Regions from separate parts of the Cytobacillus sp. FSL K6-0129 genome, predicted to be linked through region 2. Evidence: riboswitches for the same ligand, from Rfam matches in the RefSeq annotation. Region 2 holds a riboswitch; each other region holds the start of a gene.

Region 1 (3,154 bases), 2.6 Mb from region 2:
TAAGGGTGAGCTTCATTAAATAATGAACGAGAAGGGGATAACTCTCCTTAAATAAGTGAGCTAACGCCTGGTTATCGCCTTTTTTCGCTGCTTTAATCCATTTTTTCTCTTCCAAACCTTGCCCCCCTTTTCTTTGGATTTACTATTATGACGATTAGTGTTCTCCTTTCGTTCACGAAAAATAAAATTTTTTGAATGGAGATAGAGATTATATCTTGTTATTGCATAGAAGTTATGCGAGTGGATAAATATGTAAATGATTAGAATGTTCAATTATATCCTTATTTTCAATGACATGGACCCTCTGGTGGCATGACTACAGAGGAAAGAGCCAGCAGTATCTAGGCGTGTGTGCTATACAATCTCCATATAAACTTGGGCGGTGGTATCTTTTAAATATGTGTCAGCTTCATCCAATCAATACGGTAATTCTTAAATGAGCGTTTATAGTTAAGACTGAACGCAAAAGATGTTTACGCGCAAAAGAGAAAAGAGGAAGTCAGAGAACTGCGCGTAAATCGTGTATACGCGCAAAAGAGAGAAGAGGAAGTCAGGGAACTGCGCGCAAATCGTGTATACGCGCAAAAGAGAAAAGAGGAAGTCAGAGAACTGCGCGTAAATCGTGTATACGCGCAAAAGAGAAAAGAGGAAGTCAGAGAACTGCGCGCAAATCGTGTATACGCGCAAAAGAGAGCAGGGGAAGTCAGAGAACTGCGCGCAAATCGTGTATACGCGCAAAAGAGAGCAGGGGAAGTCAGAGAACTGCGCGTAAATCGTGTATACGCGCAAAAGAGAAAAGAGGAAGTCAGAGAACTGCGCGTAAATCGTGTATACGCGCAAAAGAGAGAAGAAAAAGTCAGAGAACTGCGCGCAAATCGTGTATACGCGCAAAAGAGAGCAGGGGAAGTCAGGGAACTGCACGCAAATCGTGTTTATGTGCAAAAGAGAGCAGGGGAAGTCAGAGAACTGCGCGCAAATTGTGTATACGCGCAAAAGAGAGCAGGGAAAGTCAGAGAACTGCGCACGATCGTGTTTATGTACAAAAATCACAAGAAAGAAAACAGATGATGTTGGTTTAAACTACCGTAGATAATAGTTGTTGCAAATTCATAAATAATCAAGAGTGTTCATCGTTAGATTGACATTGACGGAAGAAAAGTGCTGCTAAAAAAAGTAAGGAAAAAGATGTGTCTACTCCCCCTCTCAGAAATCCAAAAAGAAAACCTGCCGGTCTCAAGGAGAAAATAGAAGAGAAGATGTTGGTTTGTCTAGCTGCTTTTGGCGCTTTCATTTTGCATGGTTATCTTATGGATATCACGCCGATGTACATGCCACCCTGATTCCTCAGTTCCATCATCGTGCGAAAATCTCCCAAAAAGATATCTTAAAAAAAGGCCCTGAGTTTCCCCCAGAGCCTTTAGATGATTAATATGCTTTTTTCAGAAGGACCTTATTGGCTGTTGTGTAAAGCATGACAACTACTAAGGCACATACGATAAAGGTAGGTAGCATATATGTTCCGTTATATACGAGTGAGTAAAGTGCGACAGGTTGATCTGCCGGAGCATAGGCACCAAATAGGATAATGCCTGATAAATAATGGCATAAGAAGCGTAAGAAACTTCCTAAGAAAACGCCACTAATAACATACATGTTTGCTTTGGCAAATTGGCCGTCTTGATAATTTTGCACAACTTTATTCATATAGATGCCTGCGAGTCCGACAACAGCAAAGGCTACGAAATAGTCAATGATCCAAGAGGCGAAATGAAAAGGAACAGCTCCTGTTAAGATTTGAAGTCCTCCTAATAGTAAGCCCGTTAAGACGCCGCCTTTAACACCCCAACGAAAGGCCATTAAGAAAACCGGTACCATAGCAAGTGAGATGGACCCACCTTGTGGCCAAAATCTCCCCATCAGTAAGCCTGATAAGAAATCAAGTAATAATGCCAAAGCTGCAAATATAGCAATTTCCACCATAAAAAGTGTTTTATTTTGTTTCATGTTTTTCCTCCTTCTCCGAAAAGAGAAGCGAACGAGTAAACCTGTATTACTTTTTTGTCATGAAAAAAAGCAATACATAGGCGGTGATGGATGCCTAGTATTGCTCATATCCAAAACCACGATCCCTACGCTAGCATTATCTAACAGGTTCTTAGGGTCAGAACGAACTCGCTCACTCTCAGCCATATTAGGCTCCCCTTGTGGAAGTATTAAATTTATCCTCGGTTAGAATATACTATGACTTTCATCAGAATTCAAGAATCTTTTTTTGGTAGTAAAAAAACAGATTATTTGTGAAACTTATTCCCTAGATAGTCGTAGAATAATCAAGGAGTGATTGATATGAAGAAGGTTTTTGAAGTAAACCATCATGGAAATCATATATTAATCGAAAATTATTGGATTAACGGAGAAAAGTTGTATGTAAATGGTGAATTACAGGATGAAAATTTAGGTCTAGCATTAAGAGGGGATTTGAAAGGTAAGTTAGAAGATTCAAGTGAAATTAAAGTAACTATTGGCGGTTTCTTTACTGTTAATTGCAAAATATTTCTTGAGAATCGTTTAATTTTTTCATCTTAATAAAACTTACGGGGGTAGAGGGTATGGTCGGTTCAATGGATCCTGATAGGTTTATAGATTATTGGTTAAGAGCAGAGTATAAGGAAATTTACCAAGCCACTTCAAAAGTGTTTCAAGGCATGGTTTCATTATCAGAATTTATTGAGATGAGCGCAGCCTTTAATGAAGGTGTGCGTAGTTATCAACTAATGTCACGGACGAATGTCTTAGGCATTGATCAGTTCGTATGGGTAGATCACTCAAAAGCAAAAGCAGTAGTGGTTGGATTTGATGATAAAAATACAATTGTCAGTTTCTATATGAAACCTTACTTTGTCTTTCCAGAAACAGATAAGGTCTATACAAAGAATGAATACATTATGCCAGTGATGGATGAATGGTTTGTATTCTGGGGTGGTACAAATGAATTTATTAATTACCATTACGTATATGAACATCAAAGGTACGCGTATGATCTATTAAAGGTGAAGGATGGCTCTACATATAATGGTAGACCTGAAAAAAATGAGAGTTATTACGCATTTGCAGAGGAAGTTATCGCCCCTCAAAATGGCAAAGTAATAAAAGT
Region 2 (3,154 bases):
ATAATCTCCATTATCAATCACAACTAATTGCTTCCCATCTGTAATGACATCTTCTTTTCCACTAATAACAATGAGACAGTTTAGGACTTCAGCTGCCTCCTTTGCAAGTGCTTCAGGTGCTATTTCAATTGCCCCTGCATCAACACCACGCGTTTTTGTATTCTTACCAATAAGAGCAGAAACTTCAGAAGCATTGCCGCGAATAATGGACACTTTTATTGTGCTAATTAGCTCTTTTGCCTTATTTGTGCGATAAGTGGTTGCACCAACACCAACTGGATCAAATATTACTGGGGCCCCTTTTTGATTGGCAGTTTGTCCAGCTTTAATCATTGCCGCAAACATCGCATCATTAATAGTACCAAAATTAATTACGAGCCCATCTGCCATCATAGCCATTTCTTCTACTTCTAAGAGTTGGGTGGCCATAACAGGTGAACCGCCCATTGCTAGGGTCACATTTGCACAATCATTAATAGTTACTGTATTTGTTAAATGATGAATGAGTGGGGTATGTTCTTGTAACTGCTGAAAGACTCTCTCAACTGCTTCACTTGAAATCGCCATTATCTTTCCTCCATCTTTGCTTTGTTGTATAACTCATAAAAATGATTTGTCGGACCATGCCCATTACCGAGTGCTAGGCTATGCTCAATCGCTATGGAAATATAATTTTTCGCAGACTGTATGGCCTCAATAAGTTCTTCCCCTTTTGCTAACCCAGCAGCAATGGCAGATGATAGAGTACAACCTGTACCATGGGTGTTTTTTGTCTCTACTCTTCGACCATTAAACCAGTTGAAACTTTGTCCATCCCATAATAAGTCATTCGGTTCTCCTTCTAAATGTCCACCTTTTAATAAGACGGCTTTTGGCCCTAATTCATATAATTTTTTACAAGCTTGCTCCATATCATCAACCGTGCGAATTGTCATACCCGAAAGTACTTCAGCTTCAGGAATGTTTGGCGTAATTACAGTCGCAAGTGGTAACATTTTCGCTTTTAATGCTTCAATAGCTTGTTCCTTTAAAAGATGATGTCCACCTTTTGAAACCATAACAGGATCTAACACAATCACTTTTGGACTATAATGATTTAAACGGTCTGCGACGATTTTTACAGTCTCACTAGATGACAACATCCCGATTTTGACAGCATCAACTTGGATATCATCAAACACAGCTTCTATTTGGTCTTTTATAATATTGATTTCTATATCCTGTACCGAACGTACCTCTACTGTATTTTGAGCGGTAATCGCCGTAATGACGGACATGCCAAACACACCATTGGCGGAAAAAGTTTTAAGATCTGCTTGAATCCCAGCTCCTCCTCCTGAATCAGAACCTGCGATCGTTAATGCTGTTTTCATTGATGTAACCTCCAATAGCTTTATTCTTAATTAATACTCTTAATAAACCATATCCTAAAATTGCTCCAGTAAACGAGCTCACCATAAATGCTGGTAGGAATCCGAAAAGGGTTGCTTCTTGTCCTAAAAGTAATGTACTAATCGGATAAGTCGCTACTGCCCCTATCATTCCTGTTCCAACGACTTCACCTAGTGCTGAGAAGCCAATTTTTTTCGTTTTTTGATAAAGGAACCCTGCAAGTAATGCGCCAATCATACTCCCGGGGTAGGCAAAAACACTTCCAGTCCCCATCATATTTCTCAATGTAGATGAAAGAAACGCTTGACTAACGGCATACCATGGTCCAAGAAGTACAGCAGATAATACATTCGCCAAGTGCTGAATCGGAAAAATTTTCGCTATTCCAATCGGAATAAAAATGAGACTACTCGACACAGTAGTGATGGCTGCAATCGTTGCCGTCATCGTCATTTTTTGGATTTTATTCATAGACCTTTCCTCCTTTCGATAAAAATAAAAAAGCCGCTATTTTGAATAAGCGGCTTTGGTCATCATGATATGTATGACGTCACTCGCTTCCCTACGCTAGTATTAACTAGATCAGGTTCAAAGGGTTCATCTCAGCCAAGTATTTGGCACCCCTAGCATTTATTCATATATAAAAAAAATCCTCTACTTCCAAAAGGAAGCGAGGACGACTACATCGACACACTTCCCTCCACTGGTACAAACCAGATCAGGTTCAAAGGGTTTTGAACGGACGGCATTCAATCTCAGCCTCTATGTGGAGGCACCCCCAGTGAAAACTTATAACATATGATGCACTCAATATAACATGAAATGATAGAAATGAAAATAAAAAACATTGGATAGAAACGATGTTGCGACATAAAACGTTATGATATGATATTTTATATAATATTCGGGAGGACAGTCTATGGAAGATAAGAGTATTGTACTTATTGGGTTTATGGGGGTCGGAAAGACATCCATAGGAACGGAATTAGCTAAGAAATTACAGTGGGGTTTAATCGACACGGATGAACGCATTGAACAACAGTTTGGAATGTCAACTTCAAAAATTTTCCTTGATCATGGTGAAGAAGTTTTTCGAAAAGCTGAAAGCGAATTGATTGAACAACTATCTGCCGAAGAAAAACAGATTCTTTCATTAGGCGGCGGCGCCTTTTTAAACAGTAAGAACCGCGAAATTTGTTTACAAAACAGTACCGTTGTCCTTATCGAGCTCTCATGGGAAAATTGGCTCGATCGATACCCATTGATTAAAGATACAAGACCGAAATTGAATGGTCTTTCTACTGACGAAATGTATCATCTCTACAAAGAAAGACAAGCTCATTATCAACCATATCATCTAAAAATCAATGTTGACGGGAAAACAGCTGAAGAAGCTGCTGAATTGATTGTTAGTGGGATAGGATAAAGCTTGTGATGATTATGGTTATAGTTCATTAGAATGTTTCTTTTACTATCTAAGTAATTCGCATTATCCTAAACGAATTTATGAAAGCCGGGCACTCCCTTCCTCGGCTTTCATTTGTGTTTGGTTCTAAATAAATTGCTGAATAACTCCCTTTTTGTGAGGCGGTTATCTCTGGTTTTCTTTCTGAGTGACTTGCTAAACCCTTTTGCGAGGCGCTCATTTCTGGTTTTCTTTCTGAGGGACTCGCTAAACCCTTTTGCGAGGCGCTCATTTCTGGTTTTCTTTCTGAGGGACTCGCTAAACCCTTTTGCGGGGCGCTCATCTCTAATTCCCCTT
Region 3 (3,154 bases), 200 kb from region 2:
AACTTTGATCTAGATTATGGTGAGGAATATGTGAACCTTAATAGAAGCATGCATTCCTATCATCATAATGCAAAAGATACATTACAGTTACTCGCATATGATCATGGTGTGCCAGCAGGTTCATTACAAGTATTTTTTAATAAGTGTACAGCTGAAATTGATAATGTAGGTGTGTTACCAGCTCACCGATTAAAGGGGATTGCTGCAAGCTTGCAATATGAAGTAATGAAGCGATTTAGCAATCATAGGGTTATACTTGTAGCCGACAGCAATGACACGCCAAAGGATATGTATCGTAAACAAGGGTATAAAAAATTGAGCTTTCGCTATGAAGTAATGAAGTTATTATAAGTAGTAGTTTATTATTAATATAGAACAAGTAATGTGATAAAAACTCTACAAACTGATATTAATAAATCTGCAGGTGGTGAGAGTAGCCATCTGCAGATCATTTATAAAGAGGTAAATTTTGATCAAGGTAAAAGCGAGAGAACAGCAAAAAAATGCATAATCGAACCAGCAAGAACAAAAACATGCCACAATGCGTGATGGTACTTAAATCCTCTCCATACATAAAATATTGAACCAGCAGTGTATAGAACGCCACCGATAATGAGGAAAATCATTCCTTGTGTAGGTAAGTGTGTAACCAGAGGCTCCCAGGCAAATATAATTAGCCAGCCCATCAAAACATATAGTAATGTCGAGAAGACTAAAAATTTTTTAACAAAAAAACATTTGAAAACTGTTCCAGCAATTGCTAGCCCCCATACAAGACCAAATAAGGTCCATCCTAAGGTTCCTTTAACTGTTATAAATAGAAACGGTGTGAACGTTCCAGCAATAAAAAAGTAAATGGAAGAATGATCGAGAATCTCAAATACATCCTTTGCTTTTCCAGCAGGTAAACTATGTAGCAAAGTTGATGAGAAATATAAAATAACCATCGTTGTACCAAAAAGAACAAAGCTGACAATATGCCAAGCTGTTCCATATAAGGATGAGAAAACAGTTAAAATGACGAGAGCCGCAATACTTAATAGCGCACCGATTCCGTGTACGATCGCGTTGGCGATTTCTTCTCCCTTTGAAAAAATATGTGTTTCCAAGTAGTATTCACCCATTCTTTATCCAAAATCATAATTCTAGTATAAACATTTTTTTAGCTGATAAAAAGTCGTAAGCTTTCATTATAAAGAAAAACTTCACTAGGCGAAGAGGGTGGAGAGTGTAAATGCATGGAGAATATTTGGAGTTATCCATCCTTGAGTCAATGCCAATTTAAGCCGCGGTGTTAGATCAGTTGAAGTGTTTAGGTAACGACAGCATTCATCCAACTTGTTCATAATCGTTACTGAAAGAGAAGCTTGACATTGCTCAATTCCTAAACTTGCAGTTTCCATTTAGGTTGACATTTATTGATAAGATGATAACATAACTTTGAAAGCATAATTGAATAAATCCACTAGGGGTGCCTTTAAAAGGCTGAGATTAAAGTGTAATAACTTTAAGACTCTTAGAACCTGATCTGGTTGATACCAGCGTAGGGAAGTGGCGTATATAAATTTAGTTAACATTATAACTATAACTAAATGAATAATGTATACAGTAACCACTTTCTTATAGGAAGTGGTTTTTCGCTTTTCTGGATTTTTTATGCTCGATAAAAAAAAGAGAAGAGGTAGAAATGATGACAACAAAAGAAACGTTTACACAATCGTTAAGGAAAGAAGTACATGATATATGGGAAGCGAATTTTGAACACCCTTTCGTTAAAGGAATTGCTAAGGGAGATTTACCAATTGAGTGTTTCCGCTTTTATGTGTTACAAGATTCTTACTATTTATCACATTTTTCTCGTGTGCAAGCAATCGCTGCTTCTAAAGCAGAGAATTTATATATGACCTCAAGAATGGCCTCGCATGCGCAAGGTACCTATGAAGCTGAACTAGGGTTACATAACAAATTTATGGAGGTATTAAAAGTTTCTGAAGAAGAGTTAAACCAGTTTAAACCCGCTCCTACTGCCTATGCATATACATCCCATTTATATCGTGTAGCAGAGACAGGCACAGTTGGCGAGGTCATCGCTAGTTTGCTTCCGTGTTATTGGATTTATTATGATATTGGGCAGAGCTTTAAAGGGGCAAAACCAAAAGAAGAAATCTATCGTACCTGGATTGATACATACGGTGGAGAATGGTTTGTTAAACTTGTACTGGAACAAATTCATCATCTTGATCGGCTTGCTGAAATGGCATCTGAAACAGAAAAAGAAAAAATGAAAATGGCATTTACCATTAGCTGTCAATATGAATTAGCTTTTTGGGAAATGGCTTATACCCAAGAAAAGTGGCTAAGTGATAAAACATATGCATAAAACTTCATAAATGAAAGCGGGAATAGTGTTAACAGAATAAGGTTAGTTCATACTAACTCAATTCTGTTAACATCATACCCTTTATAATCGTTGTAGTATCAGGTTTGTTTATGGAATAAAGACAATTTGCCGTATCGGATTTTCCTAAAAAGAATTTCGGACTTCAAAAACTACTCATCTAGTCAATAGAAATGACTTCTACTTCTCCACCCTCATAGACATATAAACTTCCTATATATATATAATGACAATAAGCGTATAATGAGAGACGAATGTTAAATTGAGGAAGGCGTTTTAAAAATGAATAAACAACAAAGTAAGTACAGATGGGTTGTATTTGGTGTTTTACTTTTAGCCTATTTATTTATGGTTAGTCAAAGAACAGCACCTGGTTTAATTACTGATCAATTAATGGAAGAATTTCATTTAACTGCAGCAACGATTGGGCTGATAACGAGTATTCAATTTTTTGCTTATGCTGGATTGCAAATTCCCATCGGATTATTCTCTGATAGATTTGGTCCAAATGTATTTCTAGTCGCTGGAACACTGCTAAACGGGCTAGGTACCATCCTGTATAGTACGGTAGATAATAGTTATATGCTCATCTTTGCTAGGTTATTATGTGGAATTGGCGATGCTACTATATGGGTCAATTTAGTTCTTGTATTGAGCATTTGGTTCAAGCAGCAGGAGTTTTCGATGCTAGTGGGATTTGCCGGAATGACCGGAAGTTTAGGATTCTTATTAGCAACAGTTCCTTTTAGTTCGACC
Region 4 (3,154 bases), 2.7 Mb from region 2:
AATTCATGGTGAGAATATAGTGTAGAGAGGTGAACGGTTTTGTCAATAAACGTTAATGTTGCTTATGGTTAATACAAAAATTCTCATTGGCAGTCCAATTAATCAAGAACCCGATATTTTAAAAGAGTTTCTGCTATCCTTAGCCAATTTAAAAACGGATACAATGGAGATTCATTATCTTTTCATAGATGATAATCAGAATGAAGAATCAAGTAGACTACTACGTCATTTTGCCAAATGGAAGAAAGATGTTGCGATTTTATCCGCAAAAGAAGATAGTATCTATATTCGTACCGACTTTACCCATTTCTGGAATGATGCTCTCATCTGGAAGGTTGCTCGCTTCAAAGATATGCTTATTGAGCAGGCGAAATTTGAAGAATTTGATTATTTGTTTTTAATTGACTCTGATTTGCTTTTACACCCGAATACCCTTCATACACTTATTTCCACGAAAAAAGAAATTGTTTCAGAGGTATTTTGGACGGCTTGGCAAGAGGGGACAATTCCTTATCCGCAGGTGTGGTTAACAGATGAATATACCCACTGGAGACAGGCGGATGAAGGTGCCATAACAGACGAAGAAAAGGCCGTTCAAACCGAGGCCTTTATTCAACAATTACAAACTCCAGGTGTTTATGAAGTAGGAGGATTAGGTGCGTGCACGCTAATTAGCAGGAAAGCTTTGTTAGCAGGTATTCATTTTAGTAAAATTAAAAATCTCAGTTTTTGGGGAGAAGATCGACATTTTTGTGTGAGAGCTGTGGCATTAGGACTGGATCTACATGTAGACACACATCTGCCAGCTTATCATATTTATCGTTCTTCTGACCTTACAGGCATACCCGCATTTAAAGAAAAATGTCAGTATGCTTATAGCGAACTACCTATTTATCCAGAAAAAGCAGATAGCCATCAAATTCGCTTATCGATGATTGTGAAGAATGAAGAAGGTCGTTATTTACAAACGATGTTAAAGAAAGTAAAGCCATTTATCGATGAAGCTGTGATTATAGATGATGCTAGTACTGATCAGACTATATCGATTTTCTTGCAAGAACTAAAAGGTATGCCAATTAAATTGGTCAAGAATGCAAGCTCCCAGTTTGCCAATGAAGTGGAACTAAGAAAACAACAGTGGTTAGAAGCAACGAATGGTTTTTTAGGTTGGGTATTAAATCTTGACGCAGATGAATGGTTTGAGGAGAGTTTTATTGATTATATTGATGACTTTGTTAAACAGGATACTATCGACCTGTACTGTTTTAGACTGTATGATATGTGGGATGAAGACCATTATCGTGAAGATGAATACTGGCAAGCACATTTCTTATACCGTCCATTTCTAGCAAGAGTTAGATCAACCTTTCAGCCTGTCTGGAAAGAAACACCACAGCATTGTGGGAGATTTCCAGAAAACATCTTCCAACTTACCCACAGTTTATCCACAATACGAGTCAAGCATTTAGGCTGGGCAAAAGAAAAAGATCGATTAGAAAAATATGAGAGATATAAGCTGCTTGACCCGAATAGCCTCTACGGTAATGAGAAACAATATGAATCGATTCTAGATAAGAATCCCCGTTTAAAACAATGGTGAGAAACATAAAGCAAATGGTCAGTTTCGAAATGAACTTCGATTCATAGCTAGGAAACTATTTGTATGCTAAACTAAAAATAATTAAAAATTGTTGCAGGGGGACTCAGAAAATGAGTTGAGAAGGTTAAAACCTGACCCTTAGAACCTGTTCGTTAAGACGATCGTAGGGAGCATCTTCCAACTATATGCATATGTATGGTAGGCTCTCCATTTTCGGGGAGCCTTTTGTTTTGTTTCCCTGAACATTTTTAATTACATCTATTGAAAAGAGGGAATAGCGTGAGAGAAGAAGTCGTGTTAGTAACAGGAGCAAGTCGTGGATTAGGAGCTGCAATTGCTGAAAAGTTTGGTAAGGAGGGCTACAAAGTAGTCGTTAATTATTTTAATAATAAAGAAAAAGCAGATGCAGTAGTTGAAAAAATCGGACAAGATCGTGCATTGGCTATCCAAGCTGATGTAAGAGATCATCAAGCAGTAAAAGCAATGGTAGCAGACACAATTGCTCATTTTGGTCGCTTGGATATCGTTGTAAATAATGCATTAGTTCAATTTAAATTTGATCCTGTGGCACAGGCGAAAGTAGAGGAATTATCTTGGGCTAGCTATCAAACCCAGTTTGAAGGCGCGATAAAAGCAAGCTTAAATGTTGTTCAATCTGCTCTTCCGGCTCTAAAGGATTCACAGCAAGCCCGTGTGATTGGTATTGGCACGAATCTTTACCAGAACCCAGTCGTTGCCTACCATGAATATACAACAGCCAAAGCGGCATTAATTGGCTTTACACGCAATATGGCCAAAGAGCTCGGACAGTATGATATTAATGTGAATATGGTTTCCGGTGGATTATTAGATACAACGGATGCAAGTGCTGTTACTACCCCTGAGGTATTTGCGATTGTGGCTGATAACTCTGCTATCCGCCGTGTGACAAAACCAGAAGACGTAGCAGAAGCCGTTGTTTTCTTAGCCTCTCCAGGCGCTAGAGCGATTACGGGACAAAATCTAGTCGTTGATCATGGATTGACGATGAACTAAGATAAAAAAGGTCGTCATCTTTGTTTATGGCGGCCTTTTTCAATAAAATGGACTTATTTTGTAGGTTGATAAATCAGTAAAGAGCTTATATCAGCAAATGTGAGACTAAGTCGAAGCTAAACTCCAATTTATTCGCAGAAAAGGATATTTTTAAAATAACAACTTAATTTTCTCACTAGTATTTTATTCTACTAGATGTTAAAACGGTCGATTGAACGTTCAATCAGTATTGTTCAATTTTTCCTTGTTTATATCGATAGCCAAACATAGAAGATGCTTGTAGGTGAAACTTCAGCAGTTGCTTGCTCATCGGATCCGATGCTTCCTTAGGCATCTTATCGTTAAATCCAACAACTGTCACTGCACCGAGTAATTGATTCTGGTAGTCTAGCAAAGGGACGGAAGCCGAAGAAATCGATGGAATTAAAGGTTCGGTAGCGAAGGAGATTTTCGATTGTTGAATCATTTGCCATTCTGCGTTATCGATCGCTTCCCCGTCTCCTAGCCAATCTTTTGTCA

The links. A riboswitch is a leader RNA that binds a small molecule or an ion and turns the genes downstream of it on or off. The one in region 2 is predicted to bind thiamine pyrophosphate.
Region 1: it holds a riboswitch for thiamine pyrophosphate, as region 2 does, so the genes downstream of both, thiT (energy-coupled thiamine transporter ThiT) here and thiW (energy coupling factor transporter S component ThiW) in region 2, are expected to answer to the same signal.
Region 3: it holds a riboswitch for thiamine pyrophosphate, as region 2 does, so the genes downstream of both, tenA (thiaminase II) here and thiW (energy coupling factor transporter S component ThiW) in region 2, are expected to answer to the same signal.
Region 4: it holds a riboswitch for thiamine pyrophosphate, as region 2 does, so the genes downstream of both, MHI57_RS17155 (3-oxoacyl-ACP reductase) here and thiW (energy coupling factor transporter S component ThiW) in region 2, are expected to answer to the same signal.

What each region holds. Positions count from the first base shown of each region.
Region 1 covers NZ_JBBOXM010000001.1:3,333,259-3,336,412, forward strand. The annotation lists gene sigY (RNA polymerase sigma factor SigY) at 1-115, opposite strand, end outside; gene MHI57_RS16780 (hypothetical protein) at 827-1,093, shown strand; gene thiT (energy-coupled thiamine transporter ThiT) at 1,426-2,004, opposite strand; TPP riboswitch at 2,109-2,213, opposite strand; gene MHI57_RS16790 (hypothetical protein) at 2,347-2,586, shown strand; gene MHI57_RS16795 (M23 family metallopeptidase) at 2,610-3,154, shown strand, end outside.
Region 2 covers NZ_JBBOXM010000001.1:743,578-746,731, forward strand. The annotation lists gene thiM (hydroxyethylthiazole kinase) at 1-567, opposite strand, end outside; gene thiD (bifunctional hydroxymethylpyrimidine kinase/phosphomethylpyrimidine kinase) at 567-1,373, opposite strand; gene thiW (energy coupling factor transporter S component ThiW) at 1,342-1,863, opposite strand; TPP riboswitch at 1,935-2,027, opposite strand; TPP riboswitch at 2,071-2,182, opposite strand; gene MHI57_RS03645 (shikimate kinase) at 2,312-2,818, shown strand; gene MHI57_RS03650 (hypothetical protein) at 2,868-3,154, opposite strand, start outside.
Region 3 covers NZ_JBBOXM010000001.1:942,034-945,187, reverse strand. The annotation lists gene MHI57_RS04550 (GNAT family N-acetyltransferase) at 1-351, shown strand, start outside; gene trhA (PAQR family membrane homeostasis protein TrhA) at 474-1,109, opposite strand; TPP riboswitch at 1,458-1,567, shown strand; gene tenA (thiaminase II) at 1,691-2,380, shown strand; gene MHI57_RS04535 (MFS transporter) at 2,681-3,154, shown strand, end outside.
Region 4 covers NZ_JBBOXM010000001.1:3,405,347-3,408,500, forward strand. The annotation lists gene MHI57_RS17150 (glycosyltransferase) at 65-1,600, shown strand; TPP riboswitch at 1,686-1,787, shown strand; gene MHI57_RS17155 (3-oxoacyl-ACP reductase) at 1,880-2,635, shown strand; gene MHI57_RS17160 (IclR family transcriptional regulator) at 2,859-3,154, opposite strand, start outside.